Regions from separate parts of the Streptomyces sp. NBC_01808 genome, predicted to be linked through region 1. Evidence: predicted binding sites of a transcription regulator. Region 1 holds the regulator's gene; the other holds the start of a gene.

Region 1 (13,579 bases):
GCCGATGGCGTGCGGGTCTTCGCTCTCCTGGGCGGCGACCATGCCGCGGTCGGCGACGCGCCAGAGCAGCGAGCTGTCGGGCTGGTAGGCGAGGAAGAACTGCGCCAGCGCGTACGTCTCGGCGAGCAGCGACTGCGCGCGGCGGCGTTCAGCGGCGGTCTCGGCCTGCCGCGTGGCCAGGTGCGCGTCCAGGATCAGGTCGGGCAGCAGCGCGCCGATGACGTCCCGGTGGTCGGGGGCGGAATGACGGGCGCTCCACGCATGGTCGAGGCGGGCCCGCAGGTGCGGGAGGCCCGGGGCCTCTCGGTCGCCGGGCAGCGGGAAGCGGTTGATGGCGTCGCGGACCGCGGGGAGCCTGGCGTGTCCCGGGCCGATGAACATCTCGACGCTCATGGACTGGTCGCCGGTGAGGTCGGCGAGATCGCGGACGCGCAGCAACTCGGCGATCCGCAGGATCATGGGCAGCTTCGGCAACTGGAGCTTTCCGGTCTCCACTTGCTTCACCCACGACGGCGACTTGCCGAGCAGCCCGCCCATGACGGGACGGCTCATACCGCGACGTTCGCGAAGGATCTGCATCCGCTGGCCGAACGCGAGTGGTTCCATGAGCGGGTCGGTGGCACCGTCTGATGACGTCACAGCCTTACCTCTTCTCTGCGGCTCGCCACTGCCAGGGTAGGAGGCGGGGCCGGTTCTGTGTGCGGTCGACCGCAAACAGTGTGTTACAGAGAGCGTGAGGAAACGCCGGCCGCTGCGGGCCTGGCCTCGCCTCGGAACCCCTCAGGAACCCGGCGCCGTGACGAAGTCGATCAGTTCCTCCACCCGGCCCAGCAGCGCCGGTTCCAGGTCGCGGTACGTCCGTACCGAGTCCAGGATGCGGCGCCACGCCGCGCCCGTGTCCGGGGGCCAGCCCAGTTCCCGGCAGACGCCCAATTTCCAGTCCTCGCCCCGCGGGATCCTCGGCCACGCTGCGATGCCCACCGACGCGGGCTTGACCGCCTCCCAGATGTCCACGTACGGGTGACCCACCACCAGCGCGTGGGTGCTCGTCACCGACTCCGCGATGCGCCACTCCTTCGTGCCCGGTACCAGGTGGTCCACCAGGACTCCCAGCCGGGCGTCCGGGCCGGGAGCGAAGGACTCGACCACCGACGGGAGGTCGTCCACGCCCTCCAGGTACTCGACCACCACGCCCTCGACCCGCAGGTCGTGGCCCCAGACGCGCTCCACCAGCTCCGCGTCGTGGCGGCCCTCGACGTAGATGCGGCCGGCGCGGGCCACGCGCGCGGTGTGGTCGCGGACCGCGATCGAGCCGGAGGCGGACAGGAGAGGGCCCGAGGACGACGCGGGGCGGCCCGGACGTACGAGCGTCACCACCCTGCCGTCGATCATGAAGCCCCGCGGCGTCAGCGGGAACACCCGGTGCTTGCCGAAGCGGTCCTCCAGGGTCACCGTCGGGCCCTCCGCGGTCTTCTCCGTGCGGATGACCGCGCCGCAGAAGCCCGTCGCCACCTCCTCCACCACGAGGTCCGGCTCCGCCGGCACCTCGGGGGCGGGCTGCTGCGGCTTCTTCCAGGGGGGCGTGAGGTCGGTGTCGTAGCGGCGCACGGAAGTGAGATTACGACAAGCGCCGCGCCAGCTCGTCGCGTTGGGCCCGTACGAAGTCCGCCCCGACCGCCGCCCCGTGCCCCGGCACGTACACCGCCCCGGAACCGCCCAGCTCCAGCAGCCGGTCCAGCGCCGCCGGCCAGCGGGCCGGGTCCGCGTCCCGGCCCGCCTGCGGGGGGCCCGACTCCTCGACCAGGTCGCCGCAGAAGACGACGGCCGGGCGGCCCGGGACGTAGACCGCCATGTCGTGCGACGAGTGCGCCGCGCCCAGCTCGGCCAGCAGCACTTCCCGGCCGCCCCCGAGGTCCAGCGGGTACGTGCCGGAGACCGCGTGCCGCGGGGCGACCAGGACGTCGACGGCCTCCGCCGCCGCGTCGCGGTTCAGCCCGTGGCGTACGGCGTCCGCGCGCAGCTCGTCCGCGCCGGCGCCGCGCAGGTGCGCGGCCATGCCCGCCGGGCCGTAGACCTCGGCGCCGGCGAAGGCGGCGGTGCCGAGCACGTGGTCGAAGTGCGGATGCGTGAGCGCGATACGGGTCACGGGACGGCCGAAGCGGTCCCGTACGGCCCGCCGCAGCTCCGCGCCCTCCCGCAGCGAGGCGCCCGTGTCCACGAGCAGCACGCCTTCCGCCCCGCCCACCGCGCCCGCCGTCGCGTCCCAGCGGGGCAGCCGGCGCCGCAGGACGTCCGGGGCGAGCTCTTCCCAACCGCCACCCATACCCCGACGCTATAACCTGACAGGCCGCCTTGCCCGGGCTGCCCTACCCGGCCGTACACTGGCCCGGAACCCTGGCACTCCCCGCCGTCGAGTGCCAGCGGCGGAACGACCGGACGGGACCCCGAGTACGGAGGTGGGCAGCATGCTCAGCGAGCGCCGGCTCGAAGTGCTGCGCGCCATCGTCCAGGACTACGTGGGCACGGAGGAGCCGGTCGGCTCCAAGGCGCTCACCGAGCGGCATCACCTGGGTGTCTCCCCGGCCACGGTGCGTAACGACATGGCCGCCCTGGAGGACGAGGGGTTCATCGCCCAGCCGCACACCAGCGCCGGCCGTATCCCCACCGACAAGGGGTACCGGCTGTTCGTCGACAAGCTCGCCGACGTCAAGCCGCTGAGCACGGCCGAGCGGCGGGCGATCCAGAACTTCCTGTCCGGCGCCGTCGACCTCGACGACGTCGTCGGGCGCACGGTGCGGCTGCTGGCGCAGTTGACGCGGCAGGTGGCGGTGGTGCAGTACCCGTCGCTGACCCGCTCGACCGTGCGCCACGTCGAGCTGCTCCAACTCGCCCCCGCGCGCGTGATGCTCGTGCTCATCACCGACACCGGCCGGGTCGAGCAGCGCATGATCGACTGCCCGGCGCCGTTCAGCGAGGACTCCCTCGCCGACCTGCGCGCCCGGCTCAACAGCCGCGTCGTCGGCCGCCGGTTCGCCGACGTGCCGCGGCTGGTCGCCGACCTGGCGGAGCCCTTCCCCGCGGACGACCGCGGCACGGTGCAGACCGTGCTGTCGGTGCTGCTGGAGACGCTGGTGGAGGAGACGGAGGAGCGGCTGATGATCGGCGGCACCGCCAACCTCACCCGCTTCGACCACGACTTCCCGCTCACCATCCGGCCGGTGCTGGAGGCGCTGGAGGAGCAGGTGGTGCTCCTGCGGCTGCTCGGGGAGGCGAAGGAACCGGGCGTGATGGTGCGTATCGGCCATGAAAACGACCACGAGGGGCTCACCTCCACCTCGGTCGTCTCCGTCGGATACGGTTCAGGCGGCGACACCGGTGAAGCCGTCGCCAAGCTCGGCGTGGTCGGACCTACCCGCATGGACTACCCCGGAACGATGGGAGCGGTACGCGCAGTGGCACGGTACGTCGGACAGATCCTGGCGGAGTCATAGTTGGCTACGGACTACTACGCGGTCCTCGGCGTCGGACGTGACGCGTCGCAGGAGGAGATCAAGAAGGCGTTCCGCAGACTCGCCCGCGAGCTGCATCCGGACGTGAACCCCGATCCGAAGACCCAGGAGCGGTTCAAGGAGATCAACGCCGCCTACGAGGTGCTGTCGGATCCGCAGAAGAAGCAGATCTACGACCTCGGCGGCGACCCCCTGTCGCAGAACGGCGCCGCGGCCGGCGGCTTCGGCGCCGGCGGCTTCGGCAACCTCTCCGACATCATGGACGCCTTCTTCGGCCAGGCGGGCCAGCGCGGGCCGCGCTCGCGCACCCGCCGCGGCCAGGACGCCATGATCCGGCTCGAAATCGAGCTGGAGGAGGCGGCGTTCGGCGCAACCAAGGAGATCCAGGTCGACACCGCGGTGGTCTGCGGCACCTGCAACGGCGAGGGCGCGGCGCCCGGCACGTCGGCGCAGACGTGCGACATGTGCCGCGGCCGCGGCGAGGTCTCGCAGGTCACCCGGTCCTTCCTCGGCCAGGTCATGACCTCCAGGCCCTGTCCCCAGTGCCAGGGCTTCGGCACGGTCGTGCCCACGCCGTGCCCCGAGTGCGCGGGCGACGGCCGGGTGCGCTCGCGGCGTACGCTCACGGTCAAGATCCCCGCAGGCGTCGACACCGGCACCCGCATCCAGCACGCCGGCGAGGGCGAGGTCGGCCCGGGCGGCGGCCCCGCGGGCGACCTGTACGTGGAGATCCGCGAGCTGCCGCACCCGATCTTCCAGCGCCGCGGCGACGACCTGCACTGCACGGTGACGATCCCGATGACGGCGGCCTCGCTGGGCACGAAGGTCAATCTGGAGACGCTCGACGGCCTGGAAGAGGTCGACATCCGTCCCGGTACGCAGTCGGGGCAGTCGATTCCGCTGCACCAGCGCGGTGTCACGCATCTGCGCGGCGGCGGCCGGGGCGACCTGGTCGTGCACGTGGAGGTCGAGACGCCGCAGAAGCTGGATCCGGAGCAGGAGCGGCTCCTTCGCCAACTCGCCCAGTTGCGCGGCGAGGAGCGCCCGCAGGGCCAGTTCAAACCGGGCCAGCAGGGGCTGTTCTCGCGGCTGAAGGACGCCTGGAGCGGCCGCTAGCTCCCCGGCCGGGGACCTCGCCGGGCCGCCGCCGTGCGGCCCGTGCGACGGGTGTTGCGGGTGGGACGCCAGCCGTCCCCAGGTGCGTGAAGACGCGCGGATTCCATGATCCGGCGCGGGCCGCCGGCGTCCGACCTGCATGACAGGATTGAGCCATGCCCACCGAGCTGAACGATCTGTTCACCTTCCCGATCGTGCAGGCGCCCATGGCCGGTGGCGCATCCTGCCCGCAGCTCGCCGCCGGGGTGCTGGAGGGCGGCGGCCTGGCGTTCCTCGCCGCCGGGTACAAGACGCCCGAGGCGATGTACGAGGAGATCCGCCAACTGCGGGCCGTCACCGACCGGCCCTTCGGCGTCAACCTGTTCATGCCCCAGCCCCCCTCGCCGCCCGACCCCGCCCAGATCGAGGCGTACGCGGAGCAGTTGGCCGGCGAGGCCGAGTGGTACGGCACGGCGCTGGGGGACGCCGAGGCCGGCACGGACGACGCCTTCGACGCCAAGGTGGCGATACTCCTGGACGAGCCGGTGGCGCTGGTGTCGTTCACCTTCGGCTGCCCCAAGGCGGCCGTGCTCGACGCCTTCGCCCGCGCCGGGACGTACACCGTCGTCACCGTCACCAACGTCGTCGAGGCGCGCCGCGCGCAGGCCGCCGGGGCCGATGCCGTGTGCGTGCAGGGCGTCGAGGCCGGCGGCCACCAGGGCGGCTTCCGCAACGATCCGCGGGACGACTACGTGGGCCGCGGGCTGCTCACGCTGCTCGCCGAGGTGCTGGAGGCCGTCGATGTGCCCGTGATCGCCGCCGGCGGGCTGATGCGCGGCGGGCAGATCGCCGCGGTGCTCTCCGCGGGCGCCGCCGCCGCGCAGCTCGGCACCGCGTTCCTGGTCTGCCCCGAGTCCGGCGCCAACGCGCTGCACAAGCGGGCCGTCACCGGGGGGGTGTTCACGCGTACGGAGCTGACCCGCGCCTTCTCCGGCCGCCCCGCGCGCGGGCTGGTCAACCGGTTCGTACGCGAGCACGGCCCGTACGCCCCCGCCGCCTACCCCCAGGTCCACCACCTGACCTCCCCGCTGCGCGCCGCCGCCGCCCGCGTCGGGGACCCGCAGGGCATGGCGCTGTGGGCGGGCCAGGGCTACCGACTGGCGCGGGAACTGCCCGCCGCGGAGCTGGTGGAGGTGCTGGCCCGGGAGCTGGCCGACGCGCTCAGCGGCACGACGAAGCCCACCGGCGACGCCTCGGGCGGCCTGCTGTGACCGCCCCGGTGTTCGTCGCCGAGCCCGCCGTGCTGGACGCCGCCCGCCCCGGCGCGGTGCTGGCGCTGACCGGGCCCGAGGGGCGGCACGCGGTGTCCGTACGGCGGCTGCGGGCCGGCGAGGACGTCGTGCTCACCGACGGCGCGGGGCGCGGCGCGTACGGCACCGTGGCCGGCGCGGAGGACCGCGACCGGCTGCTGGTGACCTGCGCCGAGGTGCGCGAGGAGCCGGTGCCGCGCCCGCGGCTGACTGTCGTGCAGGCGCTGCCGAAGGGCGACCGGGGCGAGCTGGCCGTCGAGACCATGACCGAGACCGGCGTGGACGCGGTGGTGCCGTGGGCGGCGGCCCGCTGCGTGACCCAGTGGCGCGCGGAGCGCGGGCGGAAGTCCCTGGCCAAGTGGCGCGCCACCGCCCGCGAGGCGGGCAAGCAGGCCCGCCGGCTGCGCTTCCCCGAGGTCGCCGGACTGCACTCGACGAAGGAGCTGCTGCCGCTGCTCGCGGGCGCGGCGTTCACGGCCGTGCTGCACGAGGAGGGCGCCGCGCCGCTGGCCGCCGCCACGCTGCCGGAGGAGGGCGAGATCGTGCTCGTGGTCGGCCCGGAGGGCGGGGTCGCGCCGGAGGAGCTGGCCGCGTTCGAGGGCGCGGGCGCGGGGGCGTACCGGCTGGGGCCGAGCGTGCTGCGCACCTCCACGGCGGGCACGGCGGCGGGTGCGGTGGTGCTCGCCGCGACCGGGCGGTGGTCCTGAACAAGCGGAGCGAGAGGTTCCGTGCGCCCGGATCCCGACCTTCCGCGCGCGGGAAACAGGGGGTTTTCCCAAGGTGTTCACAATTACGTCCCGATTCGTTCCGCCCCGGGACGGGGCGGGTACAGGACGAAGGTCACACCGCACCGCAAAGCGGTGGTGAGTACTGCTTCCGCATGATGGGATGATCGACGTGACTCAGCCTGCTTACCTGCGATTCCCGCACCTGCACGGCGACTTGATCACCTTCACGGCGGAGGACGACGTCTGGGCCGCGCCCCTCGACGGCGGCCGGGCCTGGCGGGTGAGCGCCGACAACATGCCGGTGGACCATCCGCGCATAGCCCCCGACGGAACCCGCGTCGCCTGGACCTCCACCCGCGACGGCGCCCCCGAGGTCCTCACCGCGCCCGTCGACGGCGGCGCGCCCGTCCGCCTGACGTACTGGGGCAGCGGCAAGACCTCCGTACGCGGCTGGACGCCAGACGGCGACGTGCTGGCGCTGACCACCCACGGCCAGTACTCGCTGCGCCGCACCTGGGCCCGCGCCGTGCCGCCCGACGGCGGCCCCGCGCACACGCTGCCGTTCGGACCCGTCGGCAACGTCGCGTACGGGCCCGAGGGCCGCGTCGCGCTGCTCACCACGGGCATGGGCCGGGAGGCGGCGTACTGGAAGCGCTACCGCGGCGGCACCGCGGGCCGGCTGTGGCTGCGCACCGCGCCCGACGCGGAGTTCACCCGCCCCGCCGAGCTGGACGCCGTCCTCGGCAACGCCGAGTACCCGCTGTGGGCCGGCGGGCGGCTGGCGTTCCTCTCCGACCACGAGGGCACCGGCGCGCTGTACTCCGCCGACACCGACGCCCCCGACGCGTACGCCGCGCTGCGCCGCCACACCCCCCTCGGCGGCTTCTACGCCCGCCACGCCGCCACCGACGGCACCCGCGTCGTCTACGCCAGCGCCGGCGAACTCTGGCTCCTCGAAGGACTCGACGAGGGCACCGAGCCCCGCCGCCTCGACATCCGCCTCGGCGGCCAGCGCACCGACCTGCGCCCCCGCCCGCTGCGCGCCCGCCACAACCTCGGCACCGCCCGCCCCGACCACACCGGCCGCGGCAGCGCCGTCGAGATCCGCGGCACCCTGCACTGGGTGACCCACCGCGAGGGCCCCGCCCGCGCGCTGGCATCCGAGCCCGGCGTACGGGCCCGGATGCCGCGGGTCTTCCGCGCCGAGGGCGCCGAGCACGTCGTGTTCGTCACCGACGCCGAGGGCGAGGACGCGCTGGAGTTCACCCCCGCCGCCGGCCGCGACGCCGGCGCCACGCCCCGCCGCGTCGCCGCCGGGCGCCTCGGCCGGGTCACCGGGCTGGCCGTCGCGCCGGACGGCAGCCGCGTCGCCGTCGCCTCGCACGACGGCCGGGTGCTCCTCGTCGAACGCGCCTCCGGCGACGTACGCGAGGTCGACACCAGTGCGTACGGCGACGCCGGCGGGCTGGTGTTCTCCCCCGACTCCGCCTGGCTGGCCTGGTCCCACCCCGGCCCCGGCGCGCTGCGGCAGTTGCGCCTCGCGACCACCGACGGGCTGGCCGTCGCCGAGGCGACGCCGCTGCGCTTCCGCGACTACTCCCCGGCGTTCACCGCGGACGGCAAGCACCTGGCGTTCCTCTCCGAGCGGGCCTTCGACCCGGTCTACGACAGCCACGTCTTCGACCTGTCGTTCCCGTACGCCTGCCGCCCCCACCTGATCACGCTGGCCGCCGAGACGCCCTCGCCGTTCGGCCCGCAGCGCCACGGCCGGCCCCCCGAGCGCGGCACCTCCGACGACGGCGACGACGCCGGCTCCGGCTCCGGCTCCGGCTCCGGCGACACCCCGCCGGTCACCCGCATCGACCTCGAAGGACTCGCCGACCGCATCCTGCCCTTCCCCGTCGAGGCCGCCCGCTACTCGACGCTGCGCGCCGCGGAGGGCGGCCTGCTGTGGCTCGTCCACCCGCTGCGCGGCGTCCTCGGCACCGACGCCGCGGGCCCCGAGGACGACGGGCCCACCAGCCGGCTGGAGCGCTACGACCTCGGCAAGCAGCGCGTCGAGGAACTCGCCGACGACGCCGAGGGCTTCACCGTCACCGGCGACGGCACCCGGATCCTGCTGCGCACCGAAGGCAAGCTGAAGGTCGTCCCCGCCGACCGCAAGGCCAGCCACCTCGACGACGGCGACGGGGACAACGTCACCGTCGACCTCACGCGCGTACGGCAGTTGCTCGACCCGGCCGCGGAGTGGCGGCAGATGTACGCCGAGGCCGGCCGGCTGATGCGCGACCACTTCTGGCGCGCCGACCTCGGCGGCGTCGACTGGGACGGCGTGCTGGAGCGCTACCGGCCGCTGCTGGAGCGCGTCGCCACCCACGACGACCTGGTCGACCTGCTGTGGGAGGTGCAGGGCGAGCTGGGTACGTCCCACGCGTATGTCATCCCCCCGGGCGGCGGGGCTCCCGCGGGCGCCCCGGAGCGGCGGCAGGGGCTCCTCGGAGCCGACATCACCCGCGGGGACGACGGCAGTTGGCGCGTCGAGCGGATACTGCCGTCCGAGACCTCCGACCCGCACGCCCGCTCCCCGCTGGCCGCGCCAGGCGCCGCGGTCCGCCCCGGCGACGCGATCGTCGCCGTCGACGGCCGGCCCGTCGACCCGCAGGCCGGGCCCGCGCCGCTGCTGGTGGGCTCGGCGGGCAAGCCCGTCGAGCTGAGCGTGCTGCCCGCCGACGGCGGCGACGTGCGCTACGCGGTGATCGTCCCCACCGCCGACGAGGAACCGCTCCGGTACCACACGTGGGTCGCGGGACGGCGCGCGTACGTGCGCGAAGCCTCCGGCGGCCGCCTCGGCTACCTCCACGTACCCGACATGCAGGGCCCCGGCTGGGCACAGCTCCACCGCGACCTGCGCGTCGAAGTCGCCCACGAGGGCCTGGTGGTCGACGTCCGCGACAACCGCGGCGGGCACACCTCGCAGCTCGTCGTGGAGAAGCTGGCGCGGCGCGTCGTCGGCTGGGACGCGGGCCGCGGGCTCCGGCCCGTCAGCTATCCGATGGACGCGCCGCGCGGTCCCGTGGTCGCGGTGGCCAACGAGTTCTCCGGCTCGGACGGCGACATCGTCAGCGCCGCGATCCGGGCGCTGGGCATCGGGCCGCTCGTCGGGCGGCGCACCTGGGGCGGGGTCGTCGGCATCGACAGCCGCTACCGGCTGGTCGACGGCACGCTGGTGACGCAGCCGAAGTACGCCATCTGGCTGGAAGGACCCGGCTGGGGCGTGGAGAACCACGGCGTGGAGCCGGACGTGGACGTGCAGCTCACGCCGGAGGACTGGGCGCAGGGGCGCGACCCGCAGTTGGAGACGGCGGTGCGGCTCGCGCTGGAGGAACTGGAGCGCAGCCCGGCGGCGGTGCCGCCGGAGGTGCCGGGTGCGGTACGGGACGCGCCGGAGGCGGCGTCCTCGGACCCGGCGTCCTCGGAGTCCCCGGCGGGGGAGTAGCGGCAGGGCACGGGTACGGGCCGCGGGGTACCATGCGGCCCGTACCGCCCGACTCGTACGAAGGAGGCCGGGAACATGGCCGGGGAGCCGCAGGCAGACTGCCTGTTCTGCAAGATCACCGCGGGCGAGGTGCCCGCGACCGTCGTCCGCGAGACCGCGACGACGATCGCCTTCCGCGACATCAACCCGCAGGCGCCCACGCACGTCCTCGTCATCCCCAAGGCCCACTACCCGGACGCCGCCGCCCTCGCCGCCGCAGAGCCGCAGCTCCTCGCGGACGTGCTGCGCGAGACCGCCGAGGTGGCGATCGAGGACAAGATCGACGTCACCGGCTACCGCGTCGTGTTCAACACCGGCGCGGGCGCCGGCCAGACCGTCTTCCACACGCACGCCCACGTGCTCGGCGGCCGCGGCCTGAACTGGCCGCCCGGGTAGCGCGGGCCGCCCGCACGTGGCCGCCCGCGAACTCGTCGTCCTCGGCACCGCCAGCCAGGTCCCCACCCGCCAGCGCAACCACAACGGCTACGTGCTGCGCTGGGACGGCGACGCGATCCTCTTCGACCCCGGCGAGGGCACCCAGCGCCAGATGCTGCGCGCCGGCGTGGCCGCGTACGGGCTGACCCGCGTCTGCGTCACCCACTTCCACGGCGACCACTGCCTCGGCCTGCCCGGCGTCATCCAGCGCATCAACCTGGACCGCGTCCCGCACCCCGTGACCGTGCACTTCCCGGCCAGCGGGGGGCACTTCTTCGAGCGGCTGCGGTACGCGAGCGCGTACCGGGAGACCGCGCGCATCGAGGCGGGGCCCGTCGAGGGCGACGGCGTGATCGCCACCACGCCCGCGTACACCCTTCAGGCCCGCCGGCTGCACCACCCCGTGGACGCGTACGGCTACCGCCTCGTCGAGCCCGACGGCCGCCGGATGCTCCCCGAGCTGCTCGCGCGCGCGGGCATCGCGGGGCCCGACATCTCGCGCCTCCAGCGCGAGGGCGTGCTGCGGGGCGTCCGGCTGGAGGAGGTCTCGGCGCCGCGCCGGGGGCAGCGGGTCGCCTTCATCATGGACACCGGTCTGTGCGAGGGGGTGTACGCGCTGGCGGAGGAGGCGGACCTGCTGGTCATCGAGTCGACGTTCCTGGGCGCGGAGACCGGGCTGGCCATCGAGTACGGGCATCTGACGGCGGCCCAGGCGGCGGGGGTGGCGATCGCGGCGGGCGTACGGCACCTGGTGCTGACGCACTTCTCGCAGCGCTATCCGGACCCGGCGGACTTCGCGCGGGAGGCGCGCGAGGCGGGGTACGCGGGGCCGCTGACGGTGGCGACGGACCTGGGCAGGGTGGCGGTGCCGGGGCGGCGCTGAGGGCGGCGGGGACGGGCGCGGAGGGCCGTTGTCAGTGGGCTGAGGCAGACTGAAAACAGTCGGACAAGTGTTCCGTTCTCGGTGCGGAGGCCCGGTGTGGAAGGAGGCGCTCACGTGACCACCCACCCGTCCGCTTCAGCCGTGTCCGCCGTGACGGCCGCATCGGCAGTGGCGGGCGTGGACCCGCTCACGCACGTGCGCGGCCCCGGCGACCCGGCCATCGACGTCTACCTGACGGGGACCGTCTTCCTGGACATCGTCTTCACCGGCCTGGACAGCGCCCCCGTCCGCGGCACGGAGTCCTGGGCCCGGGGCATGGGCTCCAGCCCCGGCGGGGTGGCCAACATGGCGACGGCCCTGGCCCGCCTCGGCCTGCGGACGTCGCTGTCGGCAGCCTTCGGCGACGACGTGTACGGCGACCACTGCCAGGAGGCCCTGGCCGGCGAGGGCGTCGACGTGTCCCTGTCCCGCACCTGCCGCGGCTGGCACTCGCCGGTCACCGTCTCCCTGGCGTACGACGGCGAGCGCACCATGGTCTCCCACGGCCACGAGGCGCCGCCGCCCGACGAGCCTCCGCGCTGCCCGCCGCCGAGCCGCGCCTGCGTCGCGTCCCTCGACCCCGGCCGCCGGCAGCCGTGGATCGAGCGGGCCGCGCTGCACGGCAGCCGCGTCTTCGCCGACGTCGGCTGGGACGACACCGGGCGCTGGGACCTGGCGGAGATACCGGAGCTGGCGCACTGCGAGGCGTTCCTGCCGAACGCGGTGGAGGCCATGCGCTACACCGGCACGGCCTCGCCGCGCGCGGCGGCGCACGCGCTCGCGGAGCACGTGCCGCTGGTGGTCGTCACGATGGGCGCCGAGGGGGCGTACGCGGTCGACGGGCGTACGGGCGAGAGCGCCGAGGTCCCGGCGATATCGGTGGCGGCCCTGGACACCACCGGCGCCGGGGACGTCTTCGTCGCCGGCTTCGTCACCACGTCGCTCGCGGGCTACCCGCTGCCCGACCGGCTGGCGCTCGCGGGGCTGACGGCGGCGCTGTCGGTGCAGGAGTTCGGCGGCTCCCAGTCGGCCCCGGGCTGGACGGAGGTGGCGGCGTGGTGGGAGCAGATACGCACGGTCGAGGAGCAGGATCCCCAGGCCCTCGCCCGCTACGCGTTCCTGGACGGCATCACGCCGTGCGCCCCCCGCCACTGGCCGCTGCGCCGGGCGGTCCCGACGATCGGTTTCCGCCCGGAGCGGGACGCCCCGTAGGGGGCCGGTTCCGGGTCCCGTCGTGCGCGGTCGTGCGGGCCGCGCTGCGCGCGGCCGCCGGGGCTGCGTGGCGGGGCCGGGTGCGGCCGGGCGCTCGGGAGAGCGTGGCGGTCCCAATCCCCACGCCGGGGACGCCGGTCGTACGGGTCGGGGCCGTGCGCTGCGCCGCTGCGGTCGTCCCTGCCGCCGGGGCCCGCAGAAAGCCCGCGGGCAGCGGTCCTGCGGACGCCCCCGCACGCCGGCGGGCTCCCGGTTCCCCTCAGGCCCGGGTCGTGCTGCGTACCTCACCGTCCGGGGCGGCCAGCAGGACCGGGGTGCCCGGACCGCCGAGGTCGCGGACGGCCGCGAGGTCCGCGTCCGCGGGACCCTCGGCCTCGGTGACGACCGCCGCCGCCTCCAGCGAGGTGGCGCCGCTGGCGACGGCCATCGCCACGGCGGTCTGCAGCGCGGTCAGCCGCAGCGAGTCCAGCGCCACGGTGCCCGCGACGTAGGTGCGGCCGGTCTCGTCCCGTACCGCCGCGCCCTCCGGCACGGCGTTGCGCGCACGCGTACTCCGGGCCAGCGTGACGATCTTGCGGTCTTCCGGGTCCAGCGAGCTGCTCTCGTTCATACCGGCGAGCATACGAACCCCGTACGGCGGCCGCTCAACGGGCCGCCTCCACCGCCTGCGTTGTCGTAGGCGCCTGTCAGGGTGGCGGCATGGACAACACGTACCGGATTCACGTCGTACACGCGGATGCCTCGGGAGGCCCGGTGCGCCTGCGGGTGCTGCTCGTGCACCATGAGCCGTGGTGGGACCGGACCATGCTGCTGCCGTCCGACCCGGGGTTCTT
Region 2 (15,992 bases), 2.6 Mb from region 1:
GGGGGGCGACGACTCCTTCGACGTGCTGGAGCTGCGCGCCGCCGGCACCCTTCGCCCGGCGCCCGCCGTGCCGGCGCGGTTCGGCGACGTCGAGCTGCCCGACCCGGCCGACGCCTCCCGCGAACGCCACTTCGACCTGCGCACGAGCGGCATCAACGGACAGCCGATGGCGATGGACCGCATCGACGCGACCGTCGAGCGCGGCGCGACCGAGATCTGGACGGTGCGCAACCGGGACGGCATCACGCACAACTTCCACGTCCACGACGTGCAGTTCCGGGTGCTGGAGGTGGACGGCGAACCACCGCCGCCGGAGCTGCGCGGGCGGAAGGACACGGTGTACGTGCCGAACGGGCGGGAGGTGAAGCTCGTGCTGCGCTTCGACGGGCCGGCCGACCCGGACGTGCCGTACATGTACCACTGCCATCTGCTGTCGCACGAGGACGGCGGAATGATGGGCCAGTTCGCGGTCGTGAACCCGGGTGAGCAGGCCGGGCGGCCGCCGGGCGGCGGGCTGGAACACCGGAGGCACTGACCGGGTGCACCCGCCGGGTGCTGACCCGGTGCCGGCCTCGCCCGCTAGCGTGCGGACATGACGACTGCGCTGATTACGGGATCGACGGCCGGCCTGGGCGCCGCGTTCGCGCGCCGGCTGGCGGCCTCCGGGTACGACCTGGTGCTCGTCGCCAGGACGGCGGAGCGGCTGCACGAACAGGCCGCCGAACTGCACGAGCGGTACGGCGTGGAGACGTCGGTGCTGCCCGCGGACCTGGCGACGGAGGAGGGCATCGCGGCGGTGGAGAAGCGCCTCGGCGAGACCGGCGCCGGGCAGCCGGTGGACCTGCTGGTCAACAACGCGGGGTTCGGGCTGAAGGGGCGCTTCCTCCAGGTCACGCTCGCCGACGAGCTGACGATGCTGAAGGTGCACTGCGAGGCGGTGCTGCGGCTGACGACGGCCGCGGCGGCGGCGATGCGGGAACGGTCGCGGGGTGCGGTGGTGAACGTCGCGTCGGTGGCGGCGTTCGTGCCGCGGGGGACGTACGGGGCGAGCAAGTCGTGGGTCGTGCAGTTCACGCAGGGCGTGGCGCGGGATCTGGCGGGCAGCGGGGTGCGGCTGATGGTGCTGTGCCCGGGGTTCGTCAGGACGGAGTTCCACGAGCGGGCGGGGATGGGGACGGACAACATCCCGGGGTGGATGTGGCTGGACGCGGACAGAGTGGCGGCGGAGGGGCTACGGGACCTGAGGCGGGGGCGCACGGTGTCGATCCCGGATCCGCGGTACAAGGCGCTGATGGGGGCGGCGAAGCTGGTGCCGCGGGGGTTGCTGGGGCGGGTGTCGACGGGGGCGGGCCGCAAGTACGGGCCGCAGTAGGGGGTGGCGGCGCCCGGCCGGCCCGGCACCGTGGGGGGAGGGTTGTTCCCCGACCCCGCCCCTTCCCGAAACTCGGGGCTCCGCCCCCGAGACCCCCGGCCCTTCGTGGCTCCGCGGCACCGGGGCCACCGGGCCTCCGGCCCGAGCGGGCGGGGGCGTACGCCGCAGGGCCCCGCCTCCCGGGGAGGCGGGGCCCTGCGGTGTGCGTTGCTCGTGGTCCTGACCGGAGGTCAGTGGGAGTGGCCGTGACCGTGGCTGTGGCCCTGGTCCTCCTCGGGCTCCGGCTTCTCCACGACCGCGCTCTCCGTGGTCAGCAGGAGCGAGGCGATCGACGCCGCGTTCTCCAGCGCCGAGCGGGTCACCTTCACCGGGTCGATGACGCCGGCCTTCACCAGGTCGCCGTACTCGCCGGTGGCGGCGTTGAAGCCCTGGCCCGCGGTCAGCTCCGAGACCTTGGAGGTGATGACGTAGCCCTCCAGGCCCGCGTTCTCCGCGATCCAGCGCAGCGGCTCGACCGACGCGCGGCGGACGACCGCCACGCCGGTGGCCTCGTCGCCGGTGAGGCCGAGGCCGTCCTCCAGCACCTTCGCCGCGTGCACGAGCGCCGAGCCGCCGCCGGAGACGATGCCCTCCTCGACCGCCGCGCGGGTGGCGGAGATGGCGTCCTCCAGACGGTGCTTCTTCTCCTTCAGCTCGACCTCGGTGGCCGCGCCGACACGGATGACGCACACGCCGCCGGCCAGCTTGGCCAGCCGCTCCTGCAGCTTCTCGCGGTCCCAGTCGGAGTCCGTGGCGTCGATCTCGGCCTTGATCTGCGCGACCCGGCCTGCGACCTCGTCGGACTTGCCGGCGCCGTCGACGATCGTGGTGTCGTCCTTGGTGATGACCACGCGGCGGGCGGTGCCCAGCACCTCGAGGCCCACCTGGTCGAGCTTGAGGCCGACCTCCTCGGAGACCACGGTGCCGCCGGTGAGGGTGGCCATGTCGCCGAGCATCGCCTTGCGGCGGTCGCCGAAGCCGGGGGCCTTGACCGCCACGGAGTTGAAGGTGCCGCGGATCTTGTTGACGACGAGGGTGGACAGCGCCTCGCCCTCCACGTCCTCGGCGACGATCAGCAGCGGCTTCGCGGAGCCGGCCTGCATGACCTTCTCCAGCAGCGGCAGCAGGTCCTGGATGGAGGAGATCTTGCCCTGGGTGATCAGGATGTACGGGTCCTCCAGCACCGCCTCCATGCGGTCCTGGTCGGTCACCATGTAGTGCGACAGGTAGCCCTTGTCGAAGGCCATGCCCTCGGTGAAGTCCAGCTCCAGGCCGAAGGTGTTGGACTCCTCGACGGTGATGACCCCGTCCTTGCCCACCTTGTCCATGGCCTCGCCGATGAGCTGGCCCACCTGCTCGTCCTGCGCGGACAGCGCGGCGACAGCGGCGATGTCGGACTTGGAGTCGATCGGGCTGGCGGCCTTCAGCAACTCGTCGGAGATCGCCGCGACGGCCGCGTCGATGCCGCGCTTGAGCGCGGAGGGGGAGGCGCCGGCGGCCACGTTGCGCAGGCCCTCGCGGACCAGCGCCTGGGCCAGCACGGTGGCGGTGGTGGTGCCGTCGCCCGCGATGTCGTTGGTCTTGGTCGCCACCTCCTTCACGAGCTGCACGCCCAGGTTCTCGTACGGGTCCTCGACCTCGATCTCCCGGGCGATGGTCACGCCGTCGTTGGTGATGGTCGGGGCGCCGAACTTCTTGTCGATGACGACGTTGCGGCCCTTGGGGCCGATCGTCACCTTCACGGTGTCGGCAAGCTTGTCCACGCCGCGCTCAAGAGCGCGGCGGGCGTCCTCGTCGAACTTCAGAGTCTTCGCCATGGAACGTGGGTCCTCTCAAAGGGCGCCGTAGGGAGCGCCGACGCCCCGGCCCGTTTCGATATGTCCTGCTCGGCGAACGGATCCGGGGCGCGGCCTGGTGTGGGAAGAAGCGGGAAGCGCCCCGATTACTTCTCGATGATCGCGAGCACGTCGCGGGCAGAGAGGACGAGGTAGTCCTCGTTGTTGTACTTCACCTCGGTGCCGCCGTACTTGCTGTAGAGAACGACGTCGCCGACGGAGACGTCGAGCGGCAGCCGGTTGCCGTCCTCGAAGCGGCCCGGACCGACGGCAAGGACGACGCCCTCCTGGGGCTTCTCCTTGGCGGTGTCCGGGATGACCAGGCCCGAGGCCGTGGTCTCCTCGGCGTCGAGCGGCTGGACCACGATGCGGTCCTCAAGCGGCTTGATGGCAACCTTGGTGCTGGCGGTCGTCACGATCCGACCTCCCCCTTCGGAGATCTCGCGGGGTTGAATGTCTGGGGTGGCGACCCTGGAGGACCCGTCGTCGCGGGTGCCGGATCCGCCTCGTCGCTGTGTTGGCACTCTCCCTGGGGGAGTGCCAGAGCCGAGGTTATGCCGCCCTTTAGCACTCGGTCAAGCCGAGTGCCAGATTGCCACCCGCGTCGCCCGCCGCCGACCGTACTGTCGTACGGGCCGCGCCCCCGGCCGCGTCACATGTAGTCCTCAAGACGGGCCACCGTGAAGCCCTGCCGCTGGACTTCCCGTACGAACTCCGCCATCACGTCCGTCATCGTCCGCCCGCCCTGCTGCCCAGGACCCCGGAAGTGCGCCAGCACGATGTCGCCTGGGCGCAGCCGGTCGCCGCTGCGGTACTCCAGGCCGCTCGCCTTCATGTCGGCCCGCCACAGCGGCATCGCGCGGACCCCGCAGGAGGCGGCGGCCCGCAGCGTCGCCGCGTCGTACTTGCCGTAGGGCGCCCGGAAGAGCGTCGGGCGGACGCCGAAGGCATCGGCGACGCGCTCCTGCTGGCGGCAGATCTGGCGGCGCTGCCCGGCGTACGGGAGGGAGGTGAGGTCGGGGTGGGTGAGGGTGTGGCCGTGTACGGAGTTGCCGAGGCGCCGCAGCTCCTCGAAGTAGCCGTAGTCCCCGCCGGCCGCCGAGTCGGAGAGGAACATGCTGAACGGCAGCCGCAGGTCGGCCGCCATCCGGATCAGCTCGGGGTCCTTGTCCCAGCCGTCGTCGATCGTGAGGAAGACGACCTTGTCCCGCGTCGGCACCCGGCCCGCGACCGCCGGCAGCCCGGAGTCCCCCGGCTGCACCGGGCGGCTCGCGGGGGGCGTGGGCGGTGCGGCGAGGGGGCGGTCGAGGCCCCAGCGGCGGTACGCCCCGGGGCCGGTGGCGCGGGCGACGTCCTTGCGGGCCTTGCCGTCACCGCCGGGCAGCGCCCGCGGCGTACGCCCCGCGTGCCTCGCGCCCGGCTTGCCGTCCGCCCGCCCGTCCCCGGGCGCCGCGGGCTCCTCCGCGCTCTGCGGGAACCACTCCTCGGTCGGCCTGGCCGCGTCCGCGCAGGCGGTGAGCGCCAGCAGGCAGACGGCGGCTATCGCGGCGGCTGACGACCGCCGCCCGGAGCGGCGGGTGCGCCTCATACGTAGTCCTCCAAGCGAGCAACGGCGAAGCCCTCGTCGTTCGCCTTACGGAGCACCGTACGGAGCATATCGGTCATCGTGCCGCCGAATTCGGAAGGTCCTTCGAAGTGGGTGAGCACGATATCGCCGGGGTGGAACGCGGTGTCCCCGCGGGAGTACGTCCAGCGTCCGGGGAACGCCTCCTGCTGCCACAGCGGTACGAGATCGATGCCGCAGTCCTTCGCGGCGCGCAGGGTGTCGGCGTTGTAATTGCCGTACGGCGGGCGGAAGATCCGCGGCTTGGTGCCCATCTCGCGCTCCAGGACGCGCTGCTGGCCGCAGATCTCCTCGCGCTGGGCCGCGTAGGACAGTTCGCGGAGGTTGGGGTGGTGGAGGGTGTGGTTGCTGACGGTGGTGCCGAGGTCGCGGAGGTCGCGGAAGTAGCCGTAGTCGTCGCGCGCGACCTCGTCGGTGAGGAAGGCGCTGACGGGCACGTCGAGTTCGCGGAGCATGCGCAGCAGCTCGGGGTCCTTGCGGTAGCCGTCGTCGATGGTCAGGAAGATCACGCGGTCGTCGGTCGGTACCCGGGTGATGACGGGCGGCAGGCCGGGGCCGCCGCCGTTCGCCTCGAAGCCGGGTTCGGTGGCGAGCGCGGGTTTGGTACGCGGCGGGGCGGGCGGCAGCAGCGGGGTGGCGTCCATGCCCCAGGTGCGGGCGGCGGCGAGCCGCTGCGCGTGGACGCGCTGCTGGTGCTGCGCGGTGCGGGCGAGCGCGCGGGCGGGGGCCGCGGCGAGGCCGCCGGCGACAGCGGGCTTGGCATCCCCGTCGGGGTGGGTGAGGGGGCGGGGGTGGTCGGACTCGGCGGAGCCGGAGGAGCAGGCGGAGGCGAGGAGTGCGGTGGTGACGGCCAGGGCGAGGAGGCCGGCGCGGGGTCGGGCAGGTGGGAGCATTTTATCCTTTTGTCGTATTAGTTCCGGAGCCCGCATCCTGCCAGTAAGGAACGGGGTGTCATGGCGCCACGCCGTACGGCGCCCGTACGGCGGACAGCGGACAATGGGCCCATGCACGGCCCCGACGCCCCCGACGACCCCCTCGCCGCCCTCCTCACCCCCGAGGGGCAGGCGCTCCTCGCCGAGCTGCGGGAGCACGACCCCGCCGACGAACTGGCCCTCGCCACCCGGCTGCGCCGCACCCACCCCGCGGAGCTGGTCTCCGCCGCGCTCGGGCAGGCCCGGCTGCGGCAGCGGGCGGCGGCGAAGTTCGGGGCGGACGCGGCGCGGATGTACTTCACCCCCGACGGCGTCGAGCAGGCCACCCGGACGGCGGTGGCGGCGCACCGCGCGGCCCGGTTCGCGGCGCTCGGCGTCGACCGGGTCGCCGACCTGTGCTGCGGCGTCGGCGGCGACGCGGTGGCGCTGGCGCGGGCCGGGATCGCGGTGCTCGCCGTCGACCGGGACCCGGCGGCGGCCGCCGCCGCGCGGGCCAACGCGGCGGCGCTGGGGGTCACGGAGCTGGTCGAGGTGCGGTGCGCGGAGGTGGGGGACGTGGACATCTCCGGGTACGACGCCGTGTTCGTCGATCCGGCTCGTCGCGTCGGCGGCGGCGCCAGGGGGCGTACCCGCGTCTTCGACCCCGAGGCGTACTCCCCGCCGCTGTCCTGGGCCGTCGAGGTCGCCGGCCGGGTCTCGCACGCCGCGCTGAAGGTCGCCCCCGGCATCCCGCACGAGGCGGTGCCGGACGCCGCCGAGGCGGAGTGGGTCTCCGACGCCGGCGACGTGAAGGAGGCCGTGCTCTGGTTCGGCACCGACCCCGGCGGCCGCCGCGCGACCCTGCTGCCCGCCGGCGCCACCCTCGTGGGACGCGGCCTGCCCGACCCGGCGCCGGGACCCGTGGGGCGCTATCTGTACGAGCCGGACGGCGCCGTCATCCGCGCGCACCTCGTCGCCGAGGTGGCAGCGCAGGTCGGCGGGCGGCTGCTGGATCCCACCATCGCGTACGTCACGGCCGACGACCGGGTGCAGAGCCCGTACGCCACCGCGTACGAGATCACCGACACGCTCCCGTTCAACGTCAAGAAGCTCCGCGCCCTGCTGCGCGAACGCGGCGTCGGCAGCGTCACCGTCAAGAAGCGCGGCTCCGCCGTCGAGCCCGAGGAGCTGCGGCGCAAGCTGAAGCTCACCGGCCCGGCCGCGGTGTCCTGCACCGTTTTCCTTACCCGCGTCGCCGGCGCCCCTACGGTGCTTCTGGGCCGTCCGGCCCCAGCGACGTGAACCGCCAGCGGTGCACGGGCCGGGCCAGCAGGCCGGCGTCCGGGTCCCGGAGTTCCGGCATGTCGGCCTCGCGGTTGCCGCAGCCCGCGTCCCACCAGGTGATGACCAGCACCCGGTCCCCCGGCGCGCGGAACGTCTCGCGCCGCAGCGGCCGGGTGGGCAGCCGCTGCGCCCGCGCCCACGCCAGCAGCTCGTCGCCGCGTCCGGCCGCGGCCTTGGCCTCCCACATCAGCGCGATGACGGTCACGAGTACAGGTTGTCCTTCGCCAGTTCGTGCACGTGGTCGTGGCCGTGCCCGGGTGCGTGCTCGTGCCCCGGTACGTGCGTCTGGGTGACCGGCAGCGACGAGTCCGCCGACAGCTCCCAGTCCGACGCCGCCCGCCCGCGCGCCACCATCTCCGCGCCCAGCGCCGCGACCATCGCCCCGTTGTCCGTGCACAGCTTGGGCCGGGGTACCCGCAGCACGATCCCCGCGTCCTCGCAGCGCCGCTCGGCCATCGCCCGCAGCCGCGAGTTCGCCGCGACGCCGCCGCCGATCATCAGGTGCCCGACGCCGTTGTCCCGGCAGGCCCGTACCGCCTTGCGCGTCAGCACGTCCGCCACCGACTCCTGGAACGACGCCGCCACATCCGCCACCGGCACGTCCTCCCCCGCCGCGCGCCTGGCCTCCACCCAGCGGGCGACGGAGGTCTTCAGACCGGAGAAGGAGAAGTCGTACACCGGGTCGCGCGGGCCCGTCAGGCCGCGCGGGAAGCGGATCGCGGCCGCGTCACCCTCGCGCGCGGCCTTGTCGATGAACGGGCCGCCGGGGAAGCCGAGTCCGAGGACGCGGGCGACCTTGTCGAACGCCTCGCCCGCCGCGTCGTCGATGGTCGCGCCGAGGGGGCGGACGTCGGCGGTGATGTCGGCGGACATCAGCAGCGAGGAGTGCCCGCCGGAGACCAGCAGGGCCATCGTCGGCTCGGGCAGCGCGCCGTGTTCGAGCTGGTCGACGGCGATGTGCGAGGCGAGGTGGTTGACGCCGTAGAGCGGCTTGCCCAGCGCGTACGCGTACGCCTTGGCCGCCGACACCCCGACCAGCAGCGCCCCGGAGAGACCCGGGCCCGCCGTCACCGCGACCGCGTCCAGGTCGCGGGCCGCCACCCCGGCGTCGCGCAGCGCCCGCTCGATCGTCGGGACCATCGCCTCCAGGTGCGCCCGGCTCGCCACCTCGGGCACCACGCCGCCGAAGCGGGCGTGCGCGTCGACGCTGGAGGCGATGGCGTCGGCGAGCAGCGTGTGCCCGCGGACGATCCCGACACCGGTCTCGTCGCAGGACGTCTCGATGCCGAGCACCAGGGGTTCGTCTGCCATGGGGGGCGTCACTCTTTCTCGGTACGGCGCATGACGAGCGCGTCGACGTTTCCGGGCTGGTAGTAGCCGCGCCTGACGCCGATCACGGCGAAGCCGTGGCGCTCGTAGAGGCGCTGCGCGCGCTCGTTGTCGACGCGCACCTCCAGCAGCACCTCGCGGCAGCCGAAGCGGCGGGCGGCGGCGAGCAGCGCCTCCAGCAGGCGCGGGCCGAGGCCGGTGCCCCAGTGGCCGCGGGCGGCGGCGATGGTCTGGATGTCGCCGGTGCCGTCGAGCGCGGCGAGGCCGCCGTAGCCGACGACGCGGCCGGCCTCGTCCTCGGCGACGAGGTACGCGCGGGTGGCGCCGGGGCCGCGGGCGTGCGCCAGCTCGGACCAGAACATGGCGGGGGACCAGGCGTCCTCGGGGAAGGTGTCCCGTTCGAGGGCGAGCACGGGGTCGATGTCCCACCACCGCATCTCGCGCAAGGCGACGGCGGTCATGGGCTGCTCTCGTACGGGGCCTGGCACGCGGTCATCGCGGGGTGACCGCCTTGTACGCGGCGGGGACCTGCGCGTCGGGGCGGCGCAGGTACAGCGGGCGGGGCGGCAGCAGTTCGGCGCCCGCCGCGAGCCGCTCGGCGGCCAGCGCGGCGAGGGCGGCGGCATGCGGGTGCGCAGGGGGCCGGGCGTCGGGGAACGCCTCGGGGTACAGCTCGGCGCCCGCCCCGGCGGCGGGCAGGCCCGCGACCTGCTCGGCGAGGGCGGCGGGCCGGTCGACGGCGGGGTCCGTGACGCGGGTGCGGGCGTCGGCGTAGCGCGCCCAGTACACCTCTTTGCGCCGGGCGTCGGTGGCCACGACGAACGGGCCGTCGATGCCGCCGGCGACGCCGTCGTCGCGGCCGGCGGCGTAGGCGATGCCGTCCAGCGTGCAGACCCCGTACACGGGGATGCCGAGCGTCATGCCGAGGACCTCGGCGGTCACCAGCCCCACCCGCAGCCCGGTGTAAGGACCGGGGCCGACGCCGACGACGACGCCGGTCAGCTCCCCGGGCCCGCGGCCCGCCTCGGCGAGCACCCGGTCGACGGCGGGCAGCAGCAGCTCGCCGTGGCGCCGGGCGTCGACCTGGTGCGACGCGGCGAGCGCGGGCGACCCGGGGTCGCCGTCGTGGAGGGCGACGGTGACGGCGGGGGAGGCGGTATCCATGGCGAGCAGCACGCCCTTCAGGGTAGTCGCGCGGAAGGGGTGCCCGGAGCGCGTCCGCCGGGCCGGTGACTCCGGCTGCGGCCGCCCCGAGGAGCGCGGCGGCGGGTGCTACCGTCGGGCGGAGCAGGCGGGGGCGGACTGGCGCGTGAGAAGAGGGCGGGCCAGGGGCAGACTGCGGCAGAGCGGCCCTGCGGCCGCCGTACCGGAAGGGGCGTACCGCGTGGCAGGCAGCGGGAAATTCGTGGCCGGGCTGACGGCCGCCGCCCTGGGCGTGGTCGCCTTCCTCGCCTACCAGGCCAACGCCAACGCCCCCGACTCCCTGGCCCGCAGCCGCCCGGGCGTCGCCAGCCCCGAGCCGTCGAAGGCCAAGGAGAAGAAGCTCGAACTGCCCGCGCGCTCGGGCTCCGGGCTGCGGGTGGTGTACGCGCTGAAGGACAAGCGCGTGTGGCTCGTCGGCGAGGACAACTCGGTGCTGCGGACGTACAAGGTGACCCCGAGCACCGTCGACCCGCCGCCCGGCATGTACACCGTGACCTCGCGGTCGCGGCAGATCACGGGCTCGGACGGGGTGCTGGTGGAGCACGTGGTGCGGTTCGCGGAGGCGGAGGGCACGGTCATAGGCTTCAGCGCCGCCATAGACGGCTCCCGGCCGGACCCGGACGCGACGGAGAAGACGGGCGGCGTGCGCTCGTCGCGGGTGGACGGCAAGGCGCTGTGGCGCTTCGCGACCGTGGGCGTCCCGGTCGCGGTGGTGAAGTAGCGGGGACCCGCCGCCGGGCCCCCGCCCCTTCGTCCGTACGTCCCTACAGCCCGGCGGCCTCCGCGATCAGCGAGACCTGTGCCAGGTCCGGGTTGCAGGGGAACAGCACCAGCTCGCCGCAGCCCGCGTCCGCGAACGCCGCCTTCGCGGCGGCGACCGCCGCCGGCGAGGTCAGCGCCCCCTCGGCGACCTTCTCGGCGAACTCCCCCAGGAACCCGTAGTAGTCCAGCAGGTAGCGGCGGGCGTGCTCCTCGGCGTCCGGGCCGAGGCTCGCGTACGCCAGCGCCGCCACCCGCGGCTCGCCCTCCCGGCCCGCCTCGCGCCAGGCCGCCCTGGCCTTCTCGGCGCCTTGGGCCAGTTGCTCGGGGCTGCCGCCGCCGAGGATCCACCCGGCGCCGTACTCCGCGAGCCGCCGGAAGGCGGCGGGCGAGTTGCCGCCGAAGAGGATCGGCGGCCCGCCCGCCTGCACCGGCGCCGGGCCGACGGGGTGGGCGCGGCCGCGGGCGTCCTGCTGCCACACGGCGCGCATCTCGGCGAGCTGGTCGTCGAAGATCCGGCCGCGCTGGGTGAACGGCACGCCCGCCGCCTCGTAGTCGTCCTCCCGCCCGCCGACGGCGGCGCCGACGGTGAGCCGGCCGCCGGAGAGCACGTCGACGGAGGCGAGCTGCTTGGCGAGCAGGGCGCCGTTGCCGCGGAACGGGGCGATGAGGATGGTCGTCGTCAGGCCGATCCGCTCGGTGACGGCCGCGGCGGCGGCGAGGGTGGGGATCGTTTCGAGGTTGCCGTAGACGACGCGGTCGATGGTGCCCAGAGTCGAGAACCCCGCCCGCTCGGCCGCGGCGGCCCACTGGGGGATCAGCTTGCCGGGGATGCCGGAGATGGTGGAGATGGTGGAGGGAAGTCCGATGCCGATGTCCATGCAGCGCAGCCTAGATGTCCCGCAGTGGGGCAGGGCGCGCTCGGGCTACGCGGCGTGCTGCTCCGGCGCAGCAGGGCTCTCCGGGGCCCGCGGCCCGTCCGTCCCCGCCCTCTCGGCCGCCTCGGGTTCCGGCGCGGGCGGCGTCGAGATCGCCTCTGCCGCCGCGCAGGCGGCGAGCAGCTCGGCGACTCCCACGGCGGGGCGCTGCTCGTCTTGCTCAGGTGCCATACGCCCATGGGACCACGCCCGCCGACCTGGGGCAACGATTTACCGACAGCACGTCGGCATATTTGTCGGAACGTCCAGCACTGCTGTTCAGGTGCGGGCGAGCGCGGCCAGCGCGCCGTGCGCCCAGCGCTCGCCGACGCCGGTGACGGTCACGTGCCGTACGTCCGCCTCGCCGGCCCCTTCCGCGTCCGCCTCCCCGGCGTCCGCTGCCTGCTCGGGCGCACCGCCCCTGCTGCGCTCGATCACGACGTGCAGCCGGTCCTCGGCCAGCTCCTCGACCTTGCCCTCGCCCCACTCCACGACCACGACCGACTCCGGCAGCGACACGTCGAGGTCCAGGTCCTCCATCTCCTCCAGACCGCCGCCCAGCCGGTAGGCGTCGACGTGGACCAGCGGCGGCCCGCCCGAGACCGACGGGTGCACGCGCGCGATGACGAACGTCGGCGACGTCACCGCCCCCCGCACCCCGAGCCCCTCCCCCAGCCCCCGCGCGAGCGTCGTCTTGCCCGCGCCCAGCGCCCCGGTGAGCAGCACGAGGTCCCCGGCGCGCAGCACGGCGGCCAGCCGGCGGCCCAGTTCCTGCATCTGCTCGGGCGACTCGACGGTCAACTGGACGGCGGTGGTGGTGGTCGCGGCGGCGCTCATGGCACTGGATGTTAGAGGGTCCGGCGCGACGTGCCGCGCGGCCGCCGTACGGGTCCCGCTCCCGGCCTCGCCCCCGGCTGCGCCCCGGGCCCGGGGCGCAGCCGCACGCCCGCGCGGGCGAGCAGCGCGGCCAGCGCCTCGTTCACCCGCTCCGGGCGCTCCAGCAGGGCCAGGTGCCCGGCGTCCTCGATGACCTCGAACGCGGCGTCGGGCATCCGCGCGGCGATGCGCTCGCTGTGCTCCGGGGGCGTGACCATGTCGCGGTCGCCGACGAGGACGAGCCCGGGGAGGTCGCGGAAGGGCGCCAGCGCCTCGCCCTTCTCGTGCGCGGCGAACGCCGGGTAGAACTCGGCGACCACGTCTATCGGCGTGCTCTCCAGCAGCCGCTCGGCGAAGCGCGCGACGCCCGGGTCGACGCCCTCGGTGCCGAACGAGTAGTGCTTGATGATCCCGGCGAAGAGGTCGGCCGTCGCCTGCCGGCCGCGCTCGGCCAGCTCGGCGCGGCTGCCGAGGGCCCTCAGGACGCCGGGCACGAAGTGCCGTACGGCCCAGGCGCCGGCCGCGGGCAGGCCGAACGTCACCCGGCCGAGGTCGCCGGAGGAGGTGCCGAGGAACGCGGCGCCGGCCACCCGCTCCCGTACCGCGTCGGGGAACTGGTCGGCGAAGGCCATGATCGTCATGCCGCCCATCGAGTGCCCGACGAGCAGCAGCGGGCCCTCGCGGGCGGCGGCGTCGACGACGGCCTTGAGGTCGCGGCCGAGCTGCTCGATGGTGACCGGCTCGTCGGCGGCGAGCTGGGAGATGCCGCGGGCGGAGCGGCCGTGGCTGCGCTGGTCCCAGTAGACGGTGCGGACGCGGCCGCGGAGGGCGGCGCGCTGGAAGTGCCAGGAGTCCTGGGTGAGGCAGTAGCCGTGGCTGAAGACGACGGTGAGGGGCGCGGGGTCGCGGCGTCCCGCGAAGCGGCGGCGCCGGCGGCGGGGGGTGGTGGTGGTCTGCGGTTCTGGGAGTGTGCCGTCGGGGAGTGCGGCCGGGAAGTCGTCGGCCTCCTCTACCTCGTAGTACAGCTCGGTGCCGTCGTCCGCGACGGCCGTGCCGGGGGTGCCGCGGAGGGTGCCGTAAGGACCGGCCGCGTCGAGCGCCTGCCGGGCCCGGCGGCGTACGTCGCGGCCCATCGCCAGGCGCTCCACCGCCACACCCGCGGCCGCGCCGGCGGCGAGCACGCCGATGGCGACGCCGGCGATACCGGCGCGTCGGCCGGCCCTCGCCCAGCCGCCGGGGCCGAGGCCGAGGCCGGGGGCGGGGCCGAGGCCGGGGGCGGGGGTGGCGAGCGGGTCAGCCATGGCGGGGCCCGGGGCGGTCCGTGTCGGTGTCCATGGGGGTGGCATCCCCCGCCCCGCCCACGTACACGCGCGGTACGCGGGGTCCGATGCGGGTGACGATCTCGTACCCGATCGTGCCCGCCGCCCGCGCCCAGTCCTCCGCCGTCGGCTCGCCGTGGTCCCCGGCGCCGAAGAGCACCGCCTCGTCGCCCGCCGCCGCGGCGTCACCGCCCAGGTCCACGACGAACTGGTCCATCGCGACCCGCCCCGCGACCGTCCGCCACTTCCCTGCGACCAGCACGGGGCCCGTACCGGACGCGTGCCGCGGCACCCCGTCCGCGTAGCCGAGGGGCACGAGCGCGAGGGTGGTCCTGCCCGGGGTGACGTAGTGGTGCCCGTACGAGATGCCCAGGCCGGCCGGCGCCTCCTTGACCTGCGCCAGCGACGCCTTGACCGCCATCACGGGGCGCAGCCCGAAGTCCGCCGGACTGCCCACCTCGGGGCTCGGCGACAGCCCGTACGACGCGATCCCGGGCCGGACGAGGTCGAAGTGGGCCTCGGGGAGGGTGAGCATGGCGGGCGAGTTCGCCATGTGCCGCACCTCGGGGCGCAGTCCCGCGCGGTCGGCGACGGCGAGGGCGTCGTGGAAGGCGTCGAGCTGGCTGCGGACGGAGGGGTGTCCCGGCTCGTCGGCGCAGGCGAAGTGCGACCAGACGCCGGTGACCTCGATGGCGCCCTCGGCCTCGGCGGCGCGGGCGGCGGCGACGAGCTCCGGCCAGTCGGCGGCGAGGCAGCCGTTGCGGCCGAGGCCGGTGTCGGCCTTGAGCTGCACGCGCGCGGTGCGCCCGGCGGCGCGGGCGGCGGGCAGCAGTTCGCGCAGCGCCCACAGGCCGCTGACGGTGATGTCGAGGTCCGCCTCGACGGCCTCCCGCCACGGCCCGCCGGGCGTCCACAGCCAGCACAGGATCCGGCCCCGGTCGCCGGCGGCGCGCAGGCCGAGCGCCTCCTGCGGGGTGGCGGTCCCCACCCACTCGGCGCCCGCGGCGCGCGCGGCGCGGGCGCAGGGCAGCATCCCGTGGCCGTACGCGTCGGCCTTGACGACGGCCATGAGCTGCGCGCGCGGGGCGATGCCGCGGAGGGCGCGGATGTTCGCGCCGTACGCGGTGAGGTCGATCTCCGCGCGGGCGCGGAGGGGGGAGTCGGTCATCGGTAGCCAGTCTCGCATTCCGACTGATCAGGCTTCGCGTTCGTCACGGACGGTCACGGACGTCGCGGACGTCACGCCAGACGGCGGGGAGGGCGCCGGGGAGTTCGTGGGCGGTGATCGGGGCGCCGGCGGCGAGGGTGCGGGCGGCGAGGCCGTGGAGGTACGCGCCGGCGGAGCCGGCGTCGCGGGCGGCGAGGCCGGCGGCGAGGAGGGAGCCGGTGAGACCGGAGAGGACGTCGCCGCTGCCCGCGGTGGCGAGCCAGGAGGTGCCGGTGGGGTTCTGGCGCACGGGGTGCTCGCCGCCGGGGTCGGCGATCAGGGTGGTGGAGCCCTTGAGCAGGGTGGTCGCGCCGTACGCGTCGGCCAGCGACCGTACGGCGGCGAGCCTGCGGGACTCGACCTCGGCCCGGTCGACGCCGAGGAGCGCGGCGGCCTCGCCCGCGTGCGGGGTGAGCAGCGTCGGTGCGGACCGGCGCCGTACCCGTGCCCGGTCCAGCAGCCGGAGGCCGTCGGCGTCGACCAGCACCGGGACGTCGGTGGCGAGCACCTGCTCCAGCGCCTCCTCCGCACCCGGCCCGTCCCCCAGCCCGGGCCCGACGACCCACGCCTGGACCCGGCCCGCCTTCCCCGGCGGCCCGGGGTGGACCAGCGTCTCCGGATACCGCTCGATGACCGCCCGCGCCGCGGGCCCCACGTACCGCACGGCCCCCGCCCCGCCGCGCAGCGCCCCGCCGACGGCGAGCACGGCGGCGCCGGGGTAGCGCTCGGAGCCGGCGACGACGCCGACGACGCCGCGCCGGTACTTGTCGCTCTCGGCGGCCGGCTCCGGCAGCAGCGCGGCGACATCGGCGTGCTGCAGGGCCTCCAGGTCGGGCACCGCGGGCAGGTACGGGCCGAGCCCGATGTCCACGAGCCGCAGCGCGCCGGCCCGCTCGGCGGCGGGATCGACGAGCAGCCCGGGCTTGTACGTACCGAAGGTCACGGTGGCGTCGGCGGTCACGGCCTCGCCCCGTACCTCCCCGGAGTCGGCCTCCACGCCGCTGGGCAGGTCGACGGCGAGCACGGGGGCGCCGGTGTCGCGGACGACGCGCATGAGCGCGGCGGCGGCGGGGCGGAGGCCGCCGGAACCGCCGATGCCGACGATGCCGTCGACGACGAGGTCGACGCGGTCGAACACGCGGCACAGGGGCGAACCGAGGTCGCCACCCTCCTCCGCGGGCACGACGCACCCCCCGACGGCCCACAGGGCGGCGAGCCCGCCCTCGTGCGTACGCTCCGGGCGGAGCAGCACGGCCG

What was found. The regulator HrcA, encoded in region 1, represses chaperone genes, less so after heat shock. The targets are predictions, from matches to a motif close to TTNGCACTCNGNNNNNCNGAGTGCNAA.
Region 2: a site for HrcA is predicted at 3,811-3,837, ahead of groES (co-chaperone GroES). Genes of this name have one in related genera too.

The regions. Positions count from the first base shown of each region.
Region 1 covers NZ_CP109072.1:2,448,502-2,462,080, reverse strand. The annotation lists gene OG946_RS10445 (helix-turn-helix domain-containing protein) at 1-606, opposite strand, end outside; gene OG946_RS10440 (DUF3097 domain-containing protein) at 781-1,608, opposite strand; gene OG946_RS10435 (MBL fold metallo-hydrolase) at 1,619-2,323, opposite strand; gene hrcA (heat-inducible transcriptional repressor HrcA) at 2,466-3,491, shown strand; gene dnaJ (molecular chaperone DnaJ) at 3,492-4,625, shown strand; gene OG946_RS10420 (nitronate monooxygenase) at 4,781-5,875, shown strand; gene OG946_RS10415 (16S rRNA (uracil(1498)-N(3))-methyltransferase) at 5,872-6,621, shown strand; gene OG946_RS10410 (S41 family peptidase) at 6,803-10,138, shown strand; gene OG946_RS10405 (histidine triad nucleotide-binding protein) at 10,214-10,573, shown strand; gene OG946_RS10400 (ribonuclease Z) at 10,590-11,495, shown strand; gene OG946_RS10395 (carbohydrate kinase family protein) at 11,637-12,746, shown strand; gene OG946_RS10390 (cytidine deaminase) at 13,006-13,368, opposite strand; gene OG946_RS10385 (hypothetical protein) at 13,446-13,579, shown strand, end outside.
Region 2 covers NZ_CP109072.1:5,091,013-5,107,004, reverse strand. The annotation lists gene OG946_RS22765 (multicopper oxidase family protein) at 1-535, shown strand, start outside; gene OG946_RS22760 (SDR family NAD(P)-dependent oxidoreductase) at 593-1,372, shown strand; gene groL (chaperonin GroEL) at 1,603-3,228, opposite strand; gene groES (co-chaperone GroES) at 3,354-3,662, opposite strand; gene OG946_RS22745 (polysaccharide deacetylase family protein) at 3,899-4,834, opposite strand; gene OG946_RS22740 (polysaccharide deacetylase family protein) at 4,831-5,763, opposite strand; gene OG946_RS22735 (class I SAM-dependent methyltransferase) at 5,875-7,083, shown strand; gene OG946_RS22730 (hypothetical protein) at 7,046-7,312, opposite strand; gene tsaD (tRNA (adenosine(37)-N6)-threonylcarbamoyltransferase complex transferase subunit TsaD) at 7,327-8,436, opposite strand; gene rimI (ribosomal protein S18-alanine N-acetyltransferase) at 8,445-8,915, opposite strand; gene tsaB (tRNA (adenosine(37)-N6)-threonylcarbamoyltransferase complex dimerization subunit type 1 TsaB) at 8,947-9,618, opposite strand; gene OG946_RS22710 (hypothetical protein) at 9,860-10,378, shown strand; gene OG946_RS22705 (LLM class flavin-dependent oxidoreductase) at 10,422-11,297, opposite strand; gene OG946_RS22700 (hypothetical protein) at 11,343-11,525, opposite strand; gene tsaE (tRNA (adenosine(37)-N6)-threonylcarbamoyltransferase complex ATPase subunit type 1 TsaE) at 11,613-12,170, opposite strand; gene OG946_RS22690 (alpha/beta fold hydrolase) at 12,182-13,510, opposite strand; gene alr (alanine racemase) at 13,503-14,696, opposite strand; gene OG946_RS22680 (NAD(P)H-hydrate dehydratase) at 14,740-15,992, opposite strand, start outside.